2 regions of the Ralstonia sp. SA306 genome follow, and region 1 is predicted to be linked to the other one. Evidence: riboswitches for the same ligand, from Rfam matches in the RefSeq annotation. Region 1 holds a riboswitch; the other holds the start of a gene.
The links. A riboswitch is a leader RNA that binds a small molecule or an ion and turns the genes downstream of it on or off. The one in region 1 is predicted to bind cobalamin.

Region 1 (11,891 bases):
ACGGTTAGCCGCTGCCTGCTATGCCATGAAGGTTCAGTTGTGATGCCTCGCTACACAGTTGCAGTCGCCCCCTTCCTCACAAGTCTTTCGGCTGTCCTGTACGTAACCATTTTCCGAGCAGTTCCTTCACGCAGCGCTGGCACAGGTCGAGACTAACCACGTTGCCGTCACCAAAGACAGAATTGACGCCGCAGGAGTGGTCAAGCGATAGTCACTCTTGCAACTCACCAGGCTCCTCAGGGGTCAGCCGACGCTGGCACCGATCACAGGTGCATGCGGTCAGCTCTTGGGCAGTATTTGGCCAACGAGTGAATAGGGCTACCTCACGAAAGTGAACAAAATTGCTTCCGTCCGCCAGGAGCACTGCAGCGTCTGCATGTCGCCGCTGCGTTATCTGCAAGCCTCCTTTATTTTACATAAGACAAATTATGCGGGAATTTAGGTGCTAGAGCCAGGTTGTGATGTCCGGTTAAAGCCAAGTCCAAATGTCCGAGTGCTCGACCGACCGAAGAACCTCCAGGCGCTCACGGATGGGCACCTCAAGACTGGATTGCTGCTGCCCGGCTTGGTGTGAGCGCCCGTCAAGCGTTGCGTTTGTTGCGACGCTATCAGGTTCAAGGTGCAGCGGGTCTGCAGAACCGACATCCAGGCCGACCGGCCAACAACCAACTGCCGCCCGGTCTGGAGTTACGCATGCGCGGGCTGATTCGGGACAGCTATGCGGATTTCGGCCTGAAGCTGGCGGCCTAGAAGCTGCGTGAGTGCTGGCCACCGAGACGGTGCGCCAGATCATGACTGACGCCGGTTTCTGGGTGCCAAGGAAGCGACGGCCGGCCAAGGTGCACCAGCCGCGGATGTACGGAAGATTCACGCGCATGACTACGCGCTGCGCGATGTTCACATGCCCAGCCTCATCGCGTATGATCCGGCGACGAATGATGGTGCCCTTGAAGGGTGAAACGGGAACACGGTGTGAAGCCGTGGCTGCCCCCGCAACTGTAAGTGACGAGCCCGTATCAAAGTGCCACCGGAGGGTTCCGGGAAGGCGATGCGCGGTGATGACGCACAAGCCAGGAGACCGGCCATCATCTCTTGTCGACGTGGGGTCAATCCGGGCGGGGTGTACTGGGGGATACGAAAAGCGGCCAAGCCGTTTTGTCCTGTCTCGCGGCGATGCATCTCGCAAAGAGGCCTTCCGTGGCATCGCCGCTCTCGCGCCGTTTAACCTCCCCGTCCCGTACGCCAGTCAGCCTGCTGGCAGTACTCATTGGACTGAACCTACTGGCCTGGGCATGGGCGCTCACCGCCTTTGCCGGACAACCCGGCTTGCTTGGTACCGCACTACTGGCCTACCTGTTCGGGCTGCGCCATGCAGTCGATGCCGATCACATCGCCGCGATCGACAACGTGGTGCGCAAGCTGGTGCAGCAGGGCCAACGCCCCTTCGCAGTGGGTTTCTTCTTCTCCACCGGACATTCGACGTTGATCGTGCTGGCGGTGTTCGTCGTTGTTACCGCGAGTTCCGCCATGGGTGCACGTCTTGGCGCATTCAGGGAAAGCGGCGGTGGCATTTCGACGGCCATCTCCGCCCTCTTCCTGCTTGTCATTGCGGCAACCAACCTCTTCATTCTTTGTGCGGTGTGGAAACAGTTCGTCCGTTTCAGGAAGGGAGAAGCGATCCGTGACGAAGACATCGACACGCTGACGTCCGGCAATGGCGTCATGGCGCGGCTGTTTCGCCCGATGTTCCGGCTGGTCACCAAGAGCTGGCATATGTTTCCGCTCGGTTTCCTGTTCGGCCTCGGGTTCGACACGGCCACGGAGATCGGGCTGTTTTCAATCTCAGCGGCCCAGACGCCCAAGGGCGTCCCATTCCTGTCGGTCATGGTCTTCCCCGTTCTGTTCACCGCAGGCATGGCCCTGATCGACACGCTCGACAGCATCCTGATGGTCGGCGCCTATGGCTGGGCCTTTGTCAACCCGATGCGCAAGCTCTGGTACAACATCACGATCACGTTGACCTCGGTGCTGATGGCGTTCGTCATCGGCTCCATCGAGGCGCTCGGTCTGGTGGCCAACCGCCTGAGCCTGCACGACGGGCCGTGGGCATGGGTTTCCGTACTCAATGAAAGACTGGCGGAGTTCGGCTATCTGGCCATCGGTCTCTTCATCCTGAGCTGGGCCATTTCAGCAGGCATCTATCAGTGGAAAGGCTACGACCGTCTACCCTCCCCTGCACTGATGAAAGGCGGCCCGCAATGAGAACGCACGATCGGCATGTATTGATGTGTACGGGCCCGCGCTGTACGGACAACGGTGCCTCAGCAGAAGACATGTTCAAGGTGCTTGGCCAAGCAATCGACGCGTGCGACGGTTTGCGCGTCAAGCGGACCCGCACCCATTGCTTCGCGGTCTGCAAGCAGGGACCGATCATGGCGGTGTATCCGGACGGCATCTGGTATCGCAATGTGGACGCCGCCGCCATCGGCCGCATTGTCAGTGAGCACCTTGCGGGCGACTGCCCGGTCGAGCCGCTCATCTTTCACCGCCTAGGTGTTGGCGACGTGGAACCGGAGGCCGAAGCATGACAGGCAACATCTCGCCCCGTGTCGTGTTGCTCAGTCACGCCGGCACTGACCTGACCGCGCTGGTCCGTGCGCGTGCCGCCCTCCCCGGTGATTTCGCTGCGGTCGAAGCGGTGAACCTGCAGACCATCGACAGCGCTGACCGCATGAACATGCTGCTTGCGACCACATTGCTTGAAGCGCGCGTGGTCGTTGTGCGATTGCTCGGCCGCGCGCATGACGTGCCGGGCTTCGATGCGCTGCTCAAAGCCGCATCGACGCACCACCAGGCGCTGATTGTCGTCAGCGGCACCGGCGAGCCAGACCCCGAGCTGGCAGCGCTGTGCAATGTCCCTCCAGCCTTGCAGCATGAGGTGACGGCCTACCTCCAGGCTGGCGGCGTGGGCAACATGGCGCAATTGCTGCGTTGCTTGTCCGACCGCCTGTTGATGACCGGCTTCGGTTACCAGCCGCCGGCGGCACTCCCCGAGCACGGTATCTACCACCCCGCGCTGCCGCTGCAGACCACGCTGGCCGATTGGGCCGCCGATACCGCGGCCTGCAACCCCCAGTGGCCGACGGTCGGGATTACGTTCTACCGGGCTCACTGGCTTAGCGGCAATACCCGCTTTATCGACATGCTCGTCGATATGCTGGCCGAACGTGGCCTCAACGCGCTGCCGGTCTACACCGCGTCGCTACGCGCGCTGGATGCTTCCGGCCAACCCGCCGCACTGGGGCTGTTTGTTGCCGATGCAGCCTGCCGCATCGACGCACTGATCAACACTACCTCGTTCGCGATGGGCGACGTCAGCGCGGATGGCCCGACCCTGCCTGGCTGGTCGGTGGCAGCACTCGGACAGTTTGGCGTCCCAGTGATCCAGGCCATTGCCAGCAGCATGACGCAGGCCCAGTGGGAAGCGTCCGAACGTGGCCTCAACCCCCTCGATACCGCGATGAACGTCGCACTGCCAGAGTTCGATGGCCGCATCGTGGGCGTACCGGTCTCATTCAAGGACAGTCAGGGCGACATGCGGGGCGAGACCCACTACGTGCCATTGGCTGACCGGATGCGCCGGCTGGCCGGCGTGGTGGCACGCCAGGTCGCGCTACGCCGCACGCTGCCGGAACACAAGCGTGTCGCCTTCATCTTCACCAACAGCAGCAGCAAGGCGTCGCAGATCGGCAATGCGGTGGGCCTGGATGCGCCGGCCTCGCTGTTTGCCCTGCTGCACGCCATGCGGGCCCAGGGCTACCGCATTGAAGGCCTGCCCGAGTCGGGCGATGCGCTCATCCACGACCTCATCGACCGCGGCGCCTACGACGAGGCCTACCTGAGCGCCGATCAACTCCGGCACGCCATTGCCACCGTTCCCACAGCGCGTTACGCCGAATGGTTCGGCCAACTGCCGCACGTGCTACAGCAACGAATGCGCGAGCGCTGGGGTGAGCCGCCGGGTGGCGCCTACGTTCATGAGGGCAAACTCGTGTTTGCCGGCATCGAATACGGCAACGCCTTCGTCGCACTGCAACCGCCGCGCGGCTACGGCATGGATCCGGATGCGATCTACCACACGCCCGACCTGCCGCCCACACATCACTACTACGCCCTGTATTGCTGGTTGCGTGATGACTGGCAGGCAGACGCCATTGTTCACGTTGGCAAGCACGGTACGCTGGAGTGGCTACCAGGCAAGGGCGTGGGCATGTCGCAGGACTGCTTCCCGGATGCGCTGCTGGGCGACATGCCGATGCTCTACCCGTTCATCCTGAACGACCCGGGAGAAGGGTCGCAGGCCAAGCGCCGCGCGCATTCGGTGATCGTTGACCACCTCACTCCACCGATGACCACCGCCGACACGTATGGTCCGCTGGCGCAACTGACGCAACTGGTGGACGAGTACTACCAGGTCGAAATGCTGGACCCTGCCAAGCTGCCCCTGCTGCAGCAGCAGATCTGGGACCTGATCAAGGAAGCTCAGCTCGACACCGATCTGGCCGCAATGCGCGGCCACGAGAACGGTCACCATGACCATCCCGCGCACGCCAGTGCACAAGCGGCCACCGCCGGCAAGTACCGACCGATGCCAACCGCAGGCAAAAAGACAGCCGTGCCGAAGCACCGGCTGATGCCCACCGGTAAGAAACATCACCCCCATGGCGGCCACGGTCATCACCACCATCATCACGATGACGGCCACGGTCATGACCATGATGATCACCACCACGACCACAGCCACACGTGGGATACAACGCTGAACAAAGACGGCGTACCGCTGACGCTGGCCCAGATGGAGGGCGTTGACGTCGCGCACCTGATCGAGGACATCGATGGCTACCTGTGTGAACTGGGCGCGGCACAGATACGCGACGGCCTGCACGTGCTGGGCAAGGTTCCGGCCGGGGATGCACTGATCGACATGGTCTGTGCGCTGGTGCGCCTGCCCAACCTCTCGGTTCCAGGGCTGCCGGCCGGCGTGGCTGCCGCGCTCGACATCGATTGGGCAGCGTTGCAGCACGACAAGGGCCACCGGCTGGATAGCATTCCGCCCACGCTCGCCCGACTCGCCGCGCGTACGCTCGTCACCCGCGCCGATGCATTCGACGCGATCACCGCTCTCGGCCGGCAGTTGGTGGCCAGGCTGGCCGCGTGCCATTTCGATGCCAACGCGATCGACGCGACGCTGGCCGATGTGCTGCCGGGCACGATGGGCATCGAAGCCATCCGGCAGACCCTGGCCTATGTCTGCCGCGAACTGGTGCCCAATCTCGCACGCACCTCGGAAGAGATCGACAACCTGCTCAAGGGCCTTGCGGGGGGCTACGTACCCGCCGGGCCGAGTGGCGCACCGACTCGCGGCATGGCGCACGTGCTGCCAACCGGCCGCAACTTCTACTCGGTGGACCCGCGCAGCCTGCCGTCGCAGGCAGCATGGCGTGTCGGCTCGGAGTTGGCCAACGAAGTCCTGGCGCGTCATCGCAGGGAGACCGGCCGGTTGCCTGAGTCAGTCAGCATCAGCGTATGGGGCACCAGCGCCATGCGCACCCACGGTGATGACATCGCCCAAATCTTCGCCCTGCTGGGCGTGCGCCCCCGCTGGCAAGCAGAGAGCCGGCGCGTGACCGGTGTCGAGGCGATTCCGTTGTCCGAACTGGGCCGCCCGCGCATCGACGTGACGGTACGCATCAGCGGCTTCTTCCGTGACGCGTTCCCGCACCTGATCCACCTGGTGGACGAAGCCGTGCACATGGTCGCCAGGCTCGATGAGCCGGCTGAACAGAACTTCCTGCGCAAGCACTACCTGGCTGACCTCAAGCACGACTTGTTCCGCCAACTGCAGGGCGATAGTGCCGAGCAGCGCGCGCTCTATCGCGTCTTTGGCTCGAAGCCGGGAACGTACGGCGCGGGCATCCTGCCCTTGATCCAGGAACAGAACTGGCAGGAAGACGCCGATTTCGCCACGGCCTACATCAACTGGGGCGGCTATGCCTACGGTCGCGCAGACGATGGCACCGATGCGCGTGCCGATTTCCGGCACCGTCTGTCGGGTGTCGAAGTGGCCCTGCACAATCAGGACAACCGCGAGCACGACATTTTCGACAGCGACGATTATCTGCAGTACCACGGCGGCATGATCGCCACCATCCGCAGCCTGACCGGACGCCAGCCGCGCCACTACTTTGGAGACAGCCATCAGCCGGACAACCCCGCCGTACGCGGGCTGAAGGAAGAAGTCCTGCGCGTCTTCCGCGCGCGGGTGGCCAATCCGAAGTGGATCTCCAGCATCATGAAACACGGCTACAAGGGCGGCCTTGAGCTGGCGGCCACGGTCGACTACCTGTTCGGCTACGACGCCACCGCCCATGTCGTGGATGACTGGGTGTACGAGCAGGTGGCCGAAACCTATGCCTTTGCACCGCAAATGCAGCAGTTCTTTGCCCAAAGCAATCCCTGGGCACTCACCGCCATTACCGACCGGCTTCTTGAGGCCGCACAGCGCCAGTTGTGGGCCCAACCCAAACCGGAAACCCTTGCTGCGTTGCGAGCGCTGCATCTGCACGGTGAAGCCATGCTCGAAGCGCGCGGAGAGGTTCGCACACCAGGCCACGCAACAGCCCGCAAACCATGAGACACCACTACCCGTTCACCGCCATCGTCGGCCAGGCGCAGCTCAAGCGTGCGCTCCTGCTGTGCGCGGTCGACCCGACCTTGGGCGGCGTGCTGATCCGTGGCGACAAGGGCACCGCCAAGAGCACGGCCGCGCGCGGTCTGGCCGATGTCCTGCCGCCGATCCAGCGCGTGGCCGGCTGCACGTTCAACTGCGAGCCGGAAGCCCCGCTGGCCGAATGCAGCGTATGCCAGGACAGCACGCGCGACATCGCCAGTGCACCCGTGCCGTTCGTCAACCTGCCGCTCGGTGCAACGGAAGACCGTGTGCTCGGCAGCCTCGACTTCGAACGCGCCCTGAAAGACGGCAGGAAAGCCTTCCAGCCCGGTCTGCTTGCCGCTGCCCATCGCGGGCTGTTGTATGTGGATGAGGTCAACCTGCTGGCCGACCACCTGGTCGACGTGCTCCTCGACGTTTCTGCCATGGGCCGCAACACGGTGGAGCGCGAGGGTCTGGCGATCAGCCATCCGGCGCGCATCACGCTGCTCGGCACCATGAATCTGGAGGAAGGGGACCTACGCCCGCAATTACTGGATCGCTTTGGCCTGATGGTGGAGGTAAGCGCGCCGCGCGACCCAGCCGTACGCGCCGAGGTGGTGCGTCGACGGCTCGCGTTCGAGGCCGATCCGAAGTCATTCATCGCCGCGTGGCAACCGGAAACCGATGCTTTGCGCGCGGCCATTCGCACCGCGCAACAGCAGGTGGCCAGCGTGCGGCTTCCCGACTCGCTGCTCGCCTTTATCAGCCAGGTGTGCTGCGAATTCGAGGTCGCGAGCCTGCGCGCGGATATCGTGATCCACAAGGCAGCGCGCGCGCTTGCCGTGCTGAACGGCCGCGACGTGGTCACTGCCGAAGACGTGCGCGAAGCCGCCGAGCTGGCGCTGCCGCACCGCCGCCGGCGCAAGCCCTTCGAGCAGAGCGGCCTGGACAGCGAGCGCCTGGATGCGTTGACGCAGCAACAGCAGCAGCTTGCCCAACCGCCCGCCCCGGCAGATGACACCCGCGCAACGGGTGACGGCGAAACAGCCGAGTCAGAACTTGCGGACAACCGCACCGATGACGTTGACAACGCACCGCAATCCAATAGCGCAGCCGAGCGGTTGTTTATGGCCGCCGCAGCGGATGCGATCGGGCGCATCGACGTGGTTGCAATGCAGGCGCATGAGGCCAGTGGCCGGCGCAGCCGTATCGTGGGTGCCCGCCGCGGCCAAGCCATCAGCGCCGTGCCAAGCCAAGCCCCGAACCAGCTTGCGGTAGACGCCACGCTGCGTCACGCGCTGATGCGCAACCCAACCGAGTTTGAGGTGACCCGCGCCGATCTGCATGACAAGGTGCACGTGGGTCAGCAGTCCAACCTGATCCTGCTGGTGGTGGATGCCTCCGGCTCAATGGCGGCACGCCGGCGCATGGAGACGGTCAAGTCCTGCGTGCTCGGCCTGCTGCAAGACGCTTACCAGCGCCGCGACCAGGTTGCCGTGATCTGCTTTCGCGGCGAGCGTGCCGAGCTGGTGCTGCCGCCCACCCGCCAGGTCGAGTTGGCCGAACTGGCTCTGCGCGAGCTGCCGACCGGCGGCAGGACGCCGCTGGCGCATGCGCTGCATCTGGCCGCGTCCACGCTGGCACAGCACGATGGCGCCACACCGCTCCTGGTGGTGCTCAGCGACGGACGCGCCAACATCGCTCTGAACGAGAGCGCCGATCCGTGGCAGGAATCGCTCGATGCGGCCCAGAGTCTGGCAGCGCGGGGCACACCAGCCCTGGTTCTGGACACTGAGCAGGATTTCGTGCGCCTGGGCCGCGCCCACGAGCTCGCGCAAGCGCTGCATGCAGATTGCCTACCCCTGGACCAGATCAGCGGTGAGCAACTGCGGCTGACCATCCGCGAAAGGCTGCCGCGATGAACCCGCGTGGCAAGGTGTACTTGATCGGCGCCGGTCCTGGCGATGTCGAGCTGCTGACGCTCAAGGCGGTGCGCCGCCTGGCGCTTGCCGACGTCGTGCTGATCGACGATCTGGCCAACCCGGAGGTGCTGCAATTCGCGCCAAAAACAGCCGAAGTGATCCACGTCGGCAAGCGCGGCGGCGGTGCCTCCACCCCGCAAGCCGACATTGAACGCCGCATGTTGGACGAAGCGCTGGCAGGGCGATGCGTTGCCCGCGTCAAAGGAGGCGACCCGTTCGTCTTCGGGCGCGGGGGCGAAGAGATGCAAGCCCTGCTTGCCGCCGGGATCGAAGTGGAGGCGGTCAACGGCATTACGGCCGGTCTCGCGGTGCCGTCCACACTCGGCATCCCGCTCACGCATCGTGATCATGTGCACGGTGCCATCTTCGTCTCCGGCCACAGCCTCCAGAATGACGAACCCGATTGGCCGTTGCTCGGCCGCAGCGGCATGACGCTGGTGATCTACATGGGCATCGCAAACCTCTCGCACATCAGCGCACAACTGCAACAAGCCATGCCGCCCGACACACCGGCCGCCGCGATCCAGCACGGCACCCGGCCAGAGCAGCGGCAGGTCTTGAGCACGCTGGCGCGCCTGGCCGACGATGTTGCGGCGGCCGGCCTGGGCAGCCCGGCGCTGCTTGTGATCGGCTCAACCGTCGGGCTGGCCAGAGACGTGCCGCGCCTTGCGGCGACACAACATAAGGAAACGCAATGATCATCTGCATCGGTGCCGGCCCCGGCGATATCGGTTACCTGCCGCAACGCTCCGCCGAATTGATTCGCAACGCCGACGTCGTTGCCGGATTCAATGCCGTCGTCAACGTTGTGCAGGCGCTGATTCCTCAAAGCGCCGAAGTCGTGCTGATGGGCTACCGCGATCAGGTCGCCCAGCTCGACAAGGTGGCGCAGCTGCATCACGCCGGGAAGAAATGCGTGGTCGTGTTCATGGGCGACATCCACTTCAGCGGCTTCCAATATCTGGAGCGGGTCGAGCGGGCGTGCGGCCATCCGGTCGATACCATCCCCGGCATCTCGTCGGCGCAAATCCTGGCGTCGCGCGCCAAGGTGTGCTTTGACGAGACAACCTTCATCACCTTCCACCGCCGTGGTGATCTGACACCGTTCAAACGCCATCTGGTGCATGTGCTTGAAGACCAGCGCAACGCCATCGTGATCCCCTGCCCCTGGGACGAGGCACGTTCGTTCATGCCCTGGCACATCGCCGCGTACCTGCTCGAAAACGGCATCCCCGCGCAGCAGCCGGTGGAGGTATGGGAGCATCTCACGCAAGCCGAGGCCCAATGGCGCGGCACCTTGGCCGAGTGCGCGCATCAGCGCTTCTCCGACATGAGCATCATGCTGATCCGCACCATGAACCCCATCCCCAGTCAGATCGAGCCACCGCCGGAGACGCAATGAGCGCGACCACTAACACCGCCACTGACTACGCCATCGTCCTGGCTGGACACGGCAGCCGCGACCCCGACGGCGTGGGCGAATTCGAGGCGCTGGTCGCGCTCCTGCGCGAGCGTGCCGGTGGCCGCATGGTTGCGCATGGCTTTCTGGAATTCGCTACGCCAACCATCGACCAAGCAGTCAACGCCGTCATCGCCAATGGCGCACGGCGCGTGGTGATGGTGCCCGGCGTGCTGCTTGCGGCCACGCACGCCAAGAACGACATGCCTAGCGAACTGCTCGCACTCAAGCAGGCGCACCCCGGTGTCGACTTCCATTTCGGGGCAGCGATGGACCTGCACCCCAAACTGCTGCAGCTCTGCCGGGAGCGCATCATCCAGGCCGAAGCGCTCTCGGGGCACACCGTGGCGCGCGCCGATACCTGTCTGGTTGTTGTCGGACGCGGCACCTCGGACCCCGATGCGAATTCGGAGATATCCAAGGTTGCGCGCATGATCGAGGAAGGGCTCGGCTTCGGTACCTCGTTCGTCTGCTATTCAGGCACTGCCCGGCCGCTGGTGGCCGATGGCCTCAAAGCAGCCGCGCTGCTTGGGCACAAGCGCGTCGTGGTACTGCCCTACTTTCTGTTTGATGGCGTACTGGTCAAGCGCATCTACGCCGCGGCCGACGATCTGGCAACCCGCCACCCGGAACTCGAGGTGGTCAAGGCGGGCTATCTCGGTGCGCACCCGCATGTGGCCGATGTGTTTCTGGAGCGCGCAGCAGAGGGCATCGAAGGCCGGGCCACGATGAACTGCGCGCTCTGCAAATACCGTGTGCAGATCGTCGGCTTTGAAGAGCAGGTCGGCACGCCGCAGCAGGCTCACCACGGCCTGGTACGCGGACTGCTCGGGCGGGACGAAACAGCGGGCGCCCCCGCTCCCGCTGCGGAATGGCCGCCCTACGTGCCGCACCCGATCGAAGCCGAGAGCATGCGCATCATCGACCAGGGACGCGACTGGTCCGACGTGCCGGACGATCACCAGATCGTGCTCAAGCGCCTGGTGCATACCAGCGGCGATTTCGACATCGTCGATGACCTGTATTTCTCCCCCGGCGCAGTGACGACCGGCATCCGGGCGCTGCTGCGCTGCCGCCGCATCGTCGCCGACGTGACCATGGTGCAGACGGGGCTCAAACGTGCGGTGCTCGACCAACTTGGCATGCAGACATGGTGCGGCGTGCACGACGAGGAAACCCGGTTGCTGGCCGAGGCGCATGGCATTACGCGGTCCGCAGCGGGCATTCGGCGTGCCTGGCAGAAGTTCGGCAACGATGTCGTCGTGGCGATCGGCGATGCGCCCACGGCGATCATGGAACTGGTGCGGCTGGTGCGCGAGCACGGCTGGCGCCCGCAGCTTGTGGTCGGACTGCCTGTGGGCTTTGTCGGCACGCGCGAATGCAAGGACGAGTTACGCCGCCTGCTGCAGGTGCCGCGCATCACCAACCGTGGCACGCGCGGCGGATCGCCGTGGGCAGCGTCGGCCATCAACGCACTGATGATCGCGGCAATCGATCAGGTCCACCGCCAGAATCAGATGCCGTGACCAGCGAAGCGCACCGCCGCCCCTTCGATCTCGCCACGCTGGCCCCCAATGGCCTGCGCCGCGGCCGCACGACCGGCAGTTGCGCCACGGCCGCGGTCAAGGCTGCGCTGTTGATGCTGTTGCGCGGCGAGGTCGCCAGCGAAGTCGAGGTCAGCCTGCCCGACCCCGACTATTACCTGCTGGTGCCGGTGGAGAACGTGGAGCGGCTGGCA
Region 2 (11,891 bases), on a different replicon from region 1:
CGAACGCTTGTTGTCTGGCATGGTGGTCTCCGTGGGGGCGGCACTATCGTTGTAGTCAACAGCTTGGCGCCCAGCATGCACTTGGAGAAATGGCGCGTCAAATATATTATTGATTGATTATTGATTCGAAAAATATATCAATCGCCGATATGGATCTGCGCCAGCTTCGCTACTTTGTGACCGTTGCCGAGGAATTGCATTTCGGGCGCGCCGCCGAGCGTCTTTCGATGACGCAGCCGCCGCTGTCGCAGCAGATTCGCGCGCTGGAAGACGAACTCGGGGTCACCCTGTTCCATCGCACGCAGCGCTCCGTGGCGTTGACGGCCGTCGGTGCGCGCTGGCTGGCCGAGGTGCGGCGTGTGCTTGCCGAGGCGAATGCGCTGCCCGGTCTGGCGCAGCGGCTGGCGCGCGGGGAGGTCGGCTCGCTGTCGCTGTCCTTCGTCAGCACCGCCGATTACGGCATCCTGCCCGCCTTGCTGCGGCACTTTCGCGACGCGCGGCCCGAGGTGCAGCTTCTGCTGCGCGAGGCCACCAGCGATGTGCAGATCGAAGCGCTCCTGGCCGGCGATGTGGACGCGGGTGTCGTGATCGCGCATCACGCGGGCTCGGTGCCCGGCGAGCTGGAATACCGCCCGCTGGTGCGCGAGCGCCTTGTGCTGGCGGTGCCCGCATCGCGCGCAGCGCAATGGGGCGTGGTGCCGGGCCAGCCCATTGCCTTGGCGGATGCGGCGGCCGAATCGCTCATCATCTTCCCGCGCCGGTCCGCGCCTGCGCTGTATGACATCATTACCGGCTATCATGCCGCGCACGGCGGCCGGCCAGGAGAATCTGGGGCCGCGATGCGCATTGGCCAGGAAGCCATCCAGATGCAGACCATCGTCAGCCTGGTCTCCGCTGAGATGGGGATTGCGCTGGTCCCGGCATCGCTATGCAACCTGCAGCGGACCGGCGTGGTCTATCTCGAACTTGCCGCGCCAAGCCCGTTCATCGAGACCGGGCTCGTGTGGCGGCGAGATGCGGCTTCGCCGGTGCTGCCGTGGTTCGTGGCCAGTGCCGAAGCCGTTGCCAAGCTGCAAGAAAACAACCAAACCTGAAACCCACAGGATTCATGCTCATCCATCCGCAATTCGACCCCGTCGCCCTGCATCTGGGGCCGCTCGCCATCCGCTGGTACGGCCTGATGTATCTGGCGGCGTTCATCATGTTCCTGTGGTTCGGCCGCCTGCGCACGCGCCAGCCACACATCGCCGCCGAAGGCTGGACCGGCCGCGACCTCGACGACATGCTCTTCTACGGCGTGCTGGGCGTGATTCTGGGCGGGCGCCTGGGCTACGTGCTGTTCTACAAGCCCGACTGGTATTTCGCCCACCCGCTCGACATCTTCAAGGTTTGGGAAGGCGGCATGGCCTTCCACGGCGGCTTCCTCGGTGTGGTCGTCGCGATGATGCTGTATGCGCGCATGCGCGGCCGCTCGTGGATGCAGGTGACCGACTTCATCGCGCCGATGGTGCCGTGCGGCCTCGCAGCGGGGCGCCTTGGCAATTTCATCAACGGCGAGCTGTGGGGCCGTGTGTCGTCGCCCAATCTGCCTTGGGCGATGATGTTCCCGCAGGCGCAGGGCGAAGACCGGGAGTGGCTGCTCTCGCACGCGCAAGAGGCCGTCACCAGCGGCGTGCAAGCTCTGTTCGACCAGTACCACATGCTGCCGCGCCACCCCTCGCAGATCTACCAGTTCCTCGGCGAGGGCGTGCTGTTCTTCATCCTGCTGTGGCTGTACGCGCGCAAACCGCGACCGATGGGCGCGGTGTCTGGCGCATTCCTGCTCGGCTACGGCGTGTTCCGCTTCATTGCGGAGTTTGCCCGCGAGCCGGATAACTTCCTCGGCCTGCTGGCGGCGAACCTGTCGATGGGGCAGTGGCTGTCGTTGCCGATGATCCTGATCGGCATTGCCATGCTGGTCTGGTCGTATCGTCGTGCAGGCAACGGCGAAAAAAGCCAGGCGCACGCCTGACGCTGCTATCGCACAAAGAAAAAGCCACCGAACTTCGGTGGCTTTTTTCATGGAGCGGCTCGCTGCTTATTTCAGCATCTGCACGGCACCGGAAACGGTCACCGTCACCTGGGCCTTGCCGCCCTCGATGGGCACCGGTGCCGAATCGTACGACGCCGGAGCCGCTGCCATGCGCATCATCGGACGCGGGCCCGGGTTGTTGCTGCCCTCGCTCACATGCACGTCGCGGATCGTGTAGCTCGTGTAGCCGAACAGCTTGGTGGTCGTCAGTGCTTTGTCGCGGAACGAATTCACGGCCTGATCGATCAGTTTGGCTTCCGCCGCCGAGCGTGCCTCGCGCGAGAGCGTGAAGTTCACGTTCTGCACCTGCATCTGGTTGGCCAGTTGGCCCGCCAGCTTGGACGCCGCAGCAAAGTCCTTCGATGTGATGCGCACTTCCGCACGGCCACGCCAGACGCTGATCTTGCCGTTGCGATCGGTGTTCGGATAGATGTTGAAGCCGCCTGTCTCTGCCTGTACGCCGGACGTGCGTTTTGCCTGGTTGATCACCTCATCGGCCTTTCGCGACAGGGCCGTGGAGATCGCGCCCGGGTCCGCGCCTTCCTGCTCGGCGCCCAGTGTGAGCGTGACGGTGTCGGTCGGCACTTCGGCTACGGCCTGCGCATCCAGCGACAGCACGCCCGAATGATTCGTTTCAGGAGCAGCTTGTGCGAAAGCAGTCGTCATGATTGCAGTCCCCAAAATGGTTGCGGCCAGGACAGATTTCATTGTGTTCTCCCAAAAAAGCAATGTGATGCGTCTGACTGGCTGTTACGCGCATCGTTCATCACGTTTGTAACAATTCCCCGCCGATGCCAACCATTCACTCAGGATCGCGCATCAATTTGGTGGTGATGTAACGCCACTGCGCAGGTGTGACTGGCGTGATCGACAGGCGGTTACCGCGTTGCAGCACCGTCATGTCGGCGAGCTGTTCCTGCGCACGCAACGTCGGCAGATCAATCAGCGCGCATTTGCGCACGAACTTCACGTCGACGAGCATCCAGCGCGGCGCTTCGGGCTTCGATGCGGGGTCGTGGTAATTGCTCTTGGCGTCGAACTGCGTGGGATCGGGATAGCTGGTCGAGCAGACTTCCGCCAGCCCCGCGATGCCGGGTTGCGGACAAGACGAGTGGTAGAACAGCACGCCGTCGCCGATGCGCATGCGGTCGCGCATGAAGTTGCGTGCCTGATAGTTGCGAACGCCGGTCCAGGGCAGCGTGCCTTCGGCGTGCAGCGTATCGATGCTGGCCTCGTCGGGCTCGGACTTCATCAACCAGTACTGGGTGGCCATCGTGTGGGGCGCGCGGGCGACGTGCGGGGAGGTGACGGTGTGCGCAGCATAGCAACACGGCCGCGGCCTCGCCATTAGCGGTGCGGTAATAGCGGGTGTATCGAGGATAGGCAAAGAAAAAGGCGGTAGCGCACATGTGCACTACCGCCCTTTGTTGGGTCCCCACCTTGGCCGCTAGACCCGCATCCTGAACCCAAGTGAGGTTCAGAGTGGCAGCGGAAGCCGCATTTTGGGTACATCACCAGCACAGGGAGCCCACGACTTGCGTCGCACGCTATGCACTGGAAGACGCGCTCGCCCACACGGCATATCCCGCACCAAGCAATGCTTATCGGTTCAAGGAATTAATGGCCATGGCGAACCAGGCAGGGAAACTGTCAGACGCATCATCACGCTGTGTTTCGAGCGCATGGCGATGCGTCTGAAAGATTCATCGCAGGCAACCGTTTTTCTCTACTCTATAGCCGCTAAAGCCTTATGCTGCAAGGGTTTGCGGGAGATTCCGGAAGCCATTGGGAGACACTATACACCCGTTCGCATCCGAACCCAAGCCCGGATGCGATCCGGTTACAAACACGTTTTGTACTGAGTCAAATGACTTCGCCGTACTGGCGCAGCGCCTCGTCAGTGCGGGCGTTCAGGTCGGCCAGTTTGGCGCGAATCGAGTCGATCGGCAGGGCGGAATCGGACGCGGCCTGGCGTTGCATCGACAGCAAATCCGACGCGATGCTAATGGCGGCCATCACGGCAACGCGCTCGATACCCTTGGTGTTCGAGCCGTTCTTGATGCGCGTCATCTGATTGTCGACCATGGCTGCGGCTTCACGCAGGGCCGCTTCGTTATCGACCGAGACGGCAAACTTGTAGGGCTGCCCGGCGATGTTCACTTCAATTTGCTTGCTGCTCATGCTTAGGTCTCCGAATGCGGGGCGGGGGCGGCCGTTGTTTCATCGGCGCCTGCGGCCTGGCCGAGGAGGTCAAGCTGGCGCGCGTCGGTAGCCGTGGGCAGCTTGTCGAGAATCGATTGGATGCGCAGTTGCGCTTCTTCGATCTTGGCATTGAGCACGCTGCGATCGGCGACCATCGCGTCGCGCTCGGTCTTGGAGGCATCGGCTTCCGCCTGAAGCCGCTCGACTTCGGCGCGCAGGCGCTGGTTCTCGGCGGCTAGCGCATCGGCGTGACGCAGCACGCGCGCGATCTTGCCGGCAAGTTGTTCGAGTTCGTTCAGCATTGGGTGTCAATCAGAATCGAGTGGGGGGATTTTAGCCGATCATGCGCGTCGCGCCTGTCCTCCATACGGATGCGCGAGTTGCGGCGGCATGAGGCGACGCAGCGGGCACAAAGGGCGAAGGGTGTGTTTTTACCGCGACTTGGGCGGGTTTAGCGTGCCTTTTCCGTTAAACTTCGCGGCGTCCTGGTGCCCGCAGCACCATCTGCAGTTAAACGGGAAGCAGGGAGCGCGCGCCCCAAGCGATGCGCCAACCTGCGCTGCCCCCGCAACGGTAAGCGAACGTCGCGTGTGCCTGCCATCTCGCCAAGAAGAAGATGGGTACCGCGCGGTCTGTCCATACGCCACTGTTCCTCTGGGAATGGGAAGGCGGGCAGGCCGCTTCGCCAGCCCGGATACCGGCCAGGACGGTGGATCTCAGAGCCGATGTGAAGCCCCGGAGGGAACCGCATCGAGATCCTGCTGCCAGTGACCTGCGGGGGAACGGGTCCGGCTGACGCTTCTTGTCTTTTCAACATGAGCTTGACTACAAAGCGGCCACTCCGAATGCCCCGGACGGCCATGCGCGCGCTTGCCAGCGCACTAACGGGGGTCATGGCAGGTGCAGTCGTGCCGGCCTGGGCACAAAGCAATGCACCGGCAGCCAGCACGCCAGTGGGTGAACTGAATCCGACGGTGGTGACGGCCTCGCGCAGCGAGCAGCCCCTGTCGGATGCATTGCCGCACACGACGGTCATCAGCCGCGCCGATATCGAGCGCTCGCAGGCGCCGGACGCGGTGACGCTGCTGCGCCGCGAGGCCGGCATCGAAATCGCGCAGAACGGCGGGCCTGGCACCAACGCCAGCCTTTTCATGCGCGGTGCCGGTTCCAATCAGACGCTGGTTCTCATTGATGGTGTGCGGGTGAGTTCCGCCACGCTGGGGGCCACGCAGATCGATCAACTGATGGCCGACCAGATCGATCATATCGAGGTCGTTCGCGGCAACGTGTCGGCGCTATATGGTTCCGACGCGATTGGCGGCGTGGTGCAGATCTTCACGCGCAGTGGCAAGGGACATGCCCCATTGGCCAATGCAGAGATTGAGTACGGCGCACGCAACACCAAGCGCGCGCAGGCGGGTATCAACGGCTCGCTGGGCGAGCGCGGGGATACGTCGTTCGCTGTGTCAGTGTCGGAGTTCAAGACCGACGGGTTCTCTGCAATCAACCCACTGCAAGCCAAGAATGCCAACCCGAACGACAACCCTTATACGAACAAGAGCGTGTCGGCGCAGTTGTCGCATCGCCTTTCCGCGGATTGGCAGGCAGGGCTGACGTACTTTCAGACCTGGGGCGACGCCAGTTACGACAGCGGTTTTGGCAGCTCGACCGATATCAACATTGCGCATAACCAGGTGCGGTCGATGTCGGCCTACCTGGATGGCAAGGTCACGCAGGATTGGAAGACGCGCCTGACGCTCTCGCAAGGCGACGACAAGAACGTCAACTTCAAGAACGCCGTACAGAACGGTCGCTTCAACACGCGCACCCAGCAGGCGAGCTGGCAGAACGATTGGGCGTTCATGCCCGAGCAGTTGCTCAAGGTGGGCTTGGAGCACGCGCAAACTACTATCGACAGCGATGCGTATGACGCGCCCACCCGCCGTGTCGATTCGGCTTACTTGGGCTACGAGGGCACGTTTGGCCCGCACCAGCTGCAGTTGAACCTGCGCCGTGATCGCTACTCGGATTTCGGTAGCGCCAACAGCTATTACGCGGGTTACGGCTTTGCATTCAACCCGCAGTGGAAGGCTGTGGCGAGCGTAAGCAACGCCTTTCGTGCGCCGACGTTCAACGATCTGTACTACCCCAACTACGGCAACCCGAATGCGCAGCCTGAGAAAGCGCGGTCGGTGGAAGGGGGAGTGGAATACAGCGGCGCGATCGGCCTGGTGCGCATGACGGTGTTCGAGACGGACTACAGCAACCTCATCACCTCGCAGTGCGATGCGGCGTTCAACTGCATCGCCGCCAACGTGAACCGCGCGCGTGTGAATGGGCTGGAAACCTCGTACCGCGGTGCGATCTATGGCGTGGATGTGCGTGCCAGCTTTACCATGCAGAACCCGCAGGACTTGTCGGCCACACCGAACCAGGTGCTGCCGCGCCGCGCACGGCACTTCGGTAGCGTGTATTTGGGCAAGACCTTTGGACCATTCTCTGCAGGTGCGGAATGGAACGCGAGCGGCGAGCGGCGCGATTCGTCGTTCTCGTCCAACGTAATGGGCGGCTATGGCATGGTGAATCTGATGGGGCGTTATCAAATCACGCCGGATTGGGCATTGTCGGCGCGCTTGGAGAATCTGTTCAACAAAAGCTACCAGACAGCGTATAGCTACAACACACCTTCGCGTGGAGTGTTCTTCACGCTGTCGTGGCAACAGCACGAACCGAAGCGATGACAACACCTGCACTGCGCGCACGCGGTTTTGCCTGGCGACTGTGGTCGCTGCTGGCGCTTGCGTGCGTGGCGGTGCTGGTAGCGTCATTGATGCTCGGCAGTGTGAAGCTGTCGCCCGCTGAAGTCTGGCGGGCCCTCTTCTTTGGCAATAGCGGTGGCGATGGCCTGGCTGCAGGCATCGTCACCGAGTTACGCTTGCCGCGTGCGGGCGCTGCATTTGCTGCCGGCGGGCTATTGGCCTTTGCCGGAGCGCTCATGCAGATGCTGCTGCGCAATCCGCTGGCCGATCCGTATGTGCTGGGCGTGTCCGGCGGCGGGGCAGTGGCGGCACTTACGGCGATGTTGTTTTCGCTGCCTTGGTGGGCAGTGCAGACAAGTGCTGGAGCCGGAGCCTTGCTGTCGATGGCGCTGGTGGCGGCGTTGGCGCGTCAGCACCTGTGGCGCGGCGAGCCCGGCGAGGCCAATGCCCGCTTGCTGCTCGGTGGCGTGGTGATGGCTTCCGGCTGGGTCGGCCTGATCACGCTTATCTTGACGGTGGCGCCCGAGAATAAGCTGCGCGGCATGATTTTCTGGATGGTCGGCGACCTCGGTGGCGCCGATCGTTATGCGGGTGCATTGGTGGCGCTTGTGGTGGCGGTGGCCGTGGTGTTGCCGCATGCGCGCGACCTGAACGTGCTGCTGACCGGTGAAACTCGCGCCCGCGCGCTGGGTGTGCCGGTGGCGCGTGTGCGCGCGTTGATCTACGTGGTGGCGTCGCTGTGTACGGCAGTGGCGGTTACGATTGCAGGCTCGGTGGCCTTTGTCGGCCTGCTGGTGCCGCACATGGTGCGCCTGGCGTGGACCCGCGACGTGCGCATCCATTTGCCCGCTACGGCGATGGCCGGCGGGGGCCTTCTGATGCTGGCCGACCTGATCGCCCGAACGCTGATCGCCCCAACGCAGCTGCCCGTGGGCGTGATCACCACCCTGCTGGGGGTTCCGACGTTTCTTTACCTGCTGATGCGGAGCGCGCGATGAGTTGGTGGCGCCGCCCACGTCCTGCACCGGATGCATTCGCGCACTTGGACGCAGCGCCGGAACTCGCGCTGCACGATCTGCGGGTGACCATCGATGGGCGCGTGTTAATCGAGCGGTTGTCGATGACGGCGACCGCGGGCCAGCTCTGGTGCGTGGTCGGGCCGAACGGCGCGGGCAAGTCGACATGGCTTTCCGTACTGGCAGGCTTGCGCTCGCCAGACGGCGGCAGCGTCACGCTCGATGGCGTCCCGCTTGCCGATTGGCCGGCGCTGGCGATGGCGCGTCGTCGCGCGTTTCTGCCGCAGACCTTGCATGACACCTTCCCCATCACCGTTTACGACGCCGTGATGACCGGCCGCCACCCGCATCTCGCGCGCTGGGAGTGGGAGGGCGACGCCGATGCCAGCGCCGTGGATGCAGCGGTGTCTGCGCTGCAGTTGCAGTCGCTGGCACAACGCGATGTGCGCACGCTTTCCGGCGGTGAACGTCAGCGCGTGGCGATGGCTGCCGTGGTGGCACAGGAGGCGCGCGTGCTGCTGCTCGATGAGCCCGTCGCGCACCTTGACCTGCATCAGCAGGTTGCCGTGCTTCGCCTGCTGCGCGAAGGCTGCCGCAAACACGGCTGGCTGGTCGTTCTGACCGTGCATGACTTGAACCTCGCACGCCGCTTTGCTACGCACGCGCTGCTGATGGACGGCGCGGGGCACACTACCTCGGGCATCGCGGCCGATGTGCTCACCGCCGAGCACTGTGCGTGCGCGCTGCGCACTCCTATTGCCGAGGTGGCCGACGGCTGCCATACGGCCTTGATTCCCGGTGATTCCGATGACGACTGAAGACAACGATGACGCGCTGAACGAACGCCACCGCTCGCGCATGCAGCGCAAGAAGGCCGTAGTGGATACCAAGATCGCCGCCGCCACCGACGTGCGCGGAGTGCTGCTCGTCAACACCGGTAACGGCAAAGGCAAATCCAGCTCCGGCTTTGGCATGGTGATCCGCGCCATGGGCCACGACATGCAGGTCGGTGTGGTGCAGTTCATCAAGGGAGCGATCCCGACGGGCGAGGAGCGTTTCCTGCGCCGTTTTCCCGAGCAATGCAGCTTCCACGTGATGGGCGAGGGCTACACGTGGGAGACGCAGGACCGCACGCGCGACATTGAAAAGGCGCAAGCCGCATGGGCCTGCGCGCGCGAACTCTTGAACGATCCGACCATCGGCCTGGTGCTGCTGGATGAACTGAACATCGCGCTCAAACACAACTACCTTGACGTGCAGACCGTGCTGGCCGATTTGCGCGCGCGTCCGCCGGCGCAGCATGTGGTGATTACCGGGCGCGGTGCGCCGCCCGAATTGATCGACGCCGCAGATACCGTCACCGACATGACGCTCGTCAAGCATGCGTTTTCCCAAGGCATCCAGGCGCAGCCGGGAGTCGAACTGTAATGAACCAAGCCATACACATTCCACCATTTGATGATGCGTTGCGCGCGCGCCTGCAGGCCGCCGTCGACAGCAAGACCAAGCCGCTCGGCGCACTGGGCCGGCTTGAATCGCTGGCCGTGCAGATCGGCCTGATCCAGAACACCGATACACCGCAGCTGACGCGCCCCGCAATGGTGGTGTTTGCCGCAGACCACGGCATCGCCCACGCTGGCGTGAGCGCATACCCTCAAGCGGTGACCGCGCAGATGGTGCTCAACTTCATCGCGGGTGGTGCGGCTGTCAATGTGTTCTGCCGTCAGCATGGGTTTGCATTGGAGGTGGTGAACGCCGGTGTTGCCACACCGTTGTGGACGGCGGATACGCCGGGCCTGGTCGATGCTCCTGTCGGCCCCGGCACGCGCAACTTCGCTGACGAGGGTGCTGCGCAAGCCGCCATGACCGCCGACGAGCGCGACCGCGCCATAGCCCTCGGCGCGCAGCGGGTGGCACACCATGCGGCGCTCGGCACCAACGTGATCGCACTGGGCGAAATGGGCATCGCCAACACGGCGTCTGCCGCATGCCTGATGGCGCGGTTATGCGATTTGCCGGTCGCGCAATGCGTTGGCCGCGGCACCGGGCTCGACGATGACGGCCTTGCCCACAAGCGTGCCGTGCTGGAGGCGGCGATGGCCAAGCATGCTGACGTCCGTGAGCCGCTGGACGTGCTTGCGTGCTTCGGCGGTTTTGAGGTCGCGGCGATGGTGGGTGCTGTGCTTGAAGCGGCGCAGCGGCGCATGGTCATCCTCGTCGACGGGTTCATCGCCACGGCCGCCGTTCTGGTGGCGGCACAGGTGGCGCCCGACGTACTGGGCTATTGCGTGTTCGGGCATGTGTCGGACGAGCGCGGGCATCGTGCGCTGCTGGAGGTGCTCGATGCGCGGCCGCTGCTGTCGCTGTCATTGCGGTTGGGGGAGGGCAGTGGCGCGGTGCTGGCGTATCCGGTGGTCGTGTCAGCGGTGGCGTTCCTGCGCGAGATGGCGACCTTCGCCAGCGCAGGCGTGAGCGAGCGCGCATAGCCATGAACGCCTTGCGTGAACATTGGCAAGCGCTGTGGACAGCGGTCGGGTATTTCACCCGCATCCCTGTGCCGGTGTCGGTTGGGTTCTCGCAAGCAGGGTTGAATCGCGCGGCGCGCTACTTTCCGCTGATTGGCTGGCTGGTGGGCGCCGTAGCAGCATCGGTGTATTGGCTCGCGTCGCGCACGGTGCCCGCGTCAGGCGTGGCGGTGGCCGTGTCGATGGTGGCTACGTTGTTGCTGACCGGAGCGTTTCATGAGGACGGTCTCGCCGATTGCGCAGACGGCTTTGGCGGCGGCTACACGCCGGAAGATCGGCTGCGCATCATGCACGATTCGCGCATCGGTGCGTTCGGGGCGATTGCCGTGTGCATGGCGTTGCTGCTGAAGTGGCAATTGCTGAGCGCGATGGCGCCGCACGGCTTCGCCATCCTCGTTGCAATGGTGAGCGCGCATGCTGCAAGCCGCGCGGCGGCCGTCAGCTACCTGCTCACCCACGACTACGTGCGCGCTGAAGGCAAGGCCAAGCCAGTTGCGCAACGCATGCGATGGAGCGATGCCTTGTGGGCCGGCGTGTTCGGCATCGCGCCTCTGCTGTGGTTCGGGCCGATGTGCACGGCGCTCGTTGTCGTCGGGTTGATCGTTGCGCGCTGGCTGCTGGGTCGATATTTCGTGCGCCGCATCGGCGGCATCACGGGGGATTGTCTGGGGATGGCACAGCAGATGTTCGAGGTGCTGATTCTGTGGGGGCTGCTGGCATGGATGTCATCCTGATCCGCCACGCGCGGCCAGCCATGACGGCGGGTCTCTGCTATGGCCGTACCGATCTGGAGCTGGCTTCGCCGATGGACCCCGAGCCCTCGGCCATCGTCGAGAAACTCGGCGCGCACACTCCACATCGCCTGTTGGCGAGTCCGTTGCAACGCAGCCGCCTGACGGCCGAAGCCCTAGCGCAAGCGGCTCAACTTCCCACGATCGAAATCGATGCGCAATTGATGGAACTCGATTTTGGCGCCTGGGAAGGCTGCCAGTGGGATGACATCCCGCGCGCGGAAATTGACCAGTGGGCGCGCGATCTCGTGCACGGCAATCCGCATGGCGGGGAATCGGCGGCAGATTTGCTGGCGCGCGTGACGACCTGGGCCGAAGCAACAAGCGAAACGCCCGCGCCTTGCGTGTGGGCGGTGACGCATGCCGGCTGCATGCGTGCGCTGGCGGCGCATTGGTTGCAACGGCCGTTGGCCGAGACGCTGCAATGGCCGCTGCAATGGGGGGCGGTCTGCGGCTTTCGCGTGCAGCCCGACGCGTTACCGGTGCTGCTGTTCTGGAACCGTTGACCGGCGACGCGGTTCAGCGAC

Region 2: it holds a riboswitch for cobalamin, as region 1 does, so the genes downstream of both, M1D44_RS03230 (TonB-dependent receptor domain-containing protein) here and M1D44_RS21000 (HoxN/HupN/NixA family nickel/cobalt transporter) in region 1, are expected to answer to the same signal.

What each region holds. Positions count from the first base shown of each region.
Region 1 covers NZ_CP096452.1:974,427-986,317, reverse strand. The annotation lists gene M1D44_RS21005 (hypothetical protein) at 571-750, shown strand; cobalamin riboswitch at 923-1,101, shown strand; gene M1D44_RS21000 (HoxN/HupN/NixA family nickel/cobalt transporter) at 1,198-2,262, shown strand; gene M1D44_RS20995 ((2Fe-2S) ferredoxin domain-containing protein) at 2,259-2,588, shown strand; gene M1D44_RS20990 (cobaltochelatase subunit CobN) at 2,585-6,694, shown strand; gene M1D44_RS20985 (putative cobaltochelatase) at 6,691-8,634, shown strand; gene cobA (uroporphyrinogen-III C-methyltransferase) at 8,631-9,392, shown strand; gene M1D44_RS20975 (cobalt-precorrin-7 (C(5))-methyltransferase) at 9,389-10,096, shown strand; gene M1D44_RS20970 (precorrin-8X methylmutase) at 10,093-11,679, shown strand; gene cbiD (cobalt-precorrin-5B (C(1))-methyltransferase CbiD) at 11,676-11,891, shown strand, end outside.
Region 2 covers NZ_CP096451.1:660,501-672,391, forward strand. The annotation lists gene ilvD (dihydroxy-acid dehydratase) at 1-21, opposite strand, end outside; gene M1D44_RS03195 (LysR family transcriptional regulator) at 150-1,094, shown strand; gene lgt (prolipoprotein diacylglyceryl transferase) at 1,109-2,011, shown strand; gene M1D44_RS03205 (SIMPL domain-containing protein) at 2,078-2,779, opposite strand; gene M1D44_RS03210 (EVE domain-containing protein) at 2,874-3,344, opposite strand; RNA gene ssrS (6S RNA) at 3,500-3,719, opposite strand; gene M1D44_RS03220 (cell division protein ZapA) at 3,935-4,252, opposite strand; gene M1D44_RS03225 (hypothetical protein) at 4,255-4,575, opposite strand; cobalamin riboswitch at 4,743-4,993, shown strand; gene M1D44_RS03230 (TonB-dependent receptor domain-containing protein) at 5,119-7,014, shown strand; gene M1D44_RS03235 (FecCD family ABC transporter permease) at 7,011-8,030, shown strand; gene M1D44_RS03240 (ABC transporter ATP-binding protein) at 8,027-8,866, shown strand; gene cobO (cob(I)yrinic acid a,c-diamide adenosyltransferase) at 8,856-9,476, shown strand; gene cobT (nicotinate-nucleotide--dimethylbenzimidazole phosphoribosyltransferase) at 9,476-10,534, shown strand; gene M1D44_RS03255 (adenosylcobinamide-GDP ribazoletransferase) at 10,537-11,307, shown strand; gene cobC (alpha-ribazole phosphatase) at 11,292-11,870, shown strand; gene M1D44_RS03265 (cobalamin-binding protein) at 11,884-11,891, opposite strand, start outside.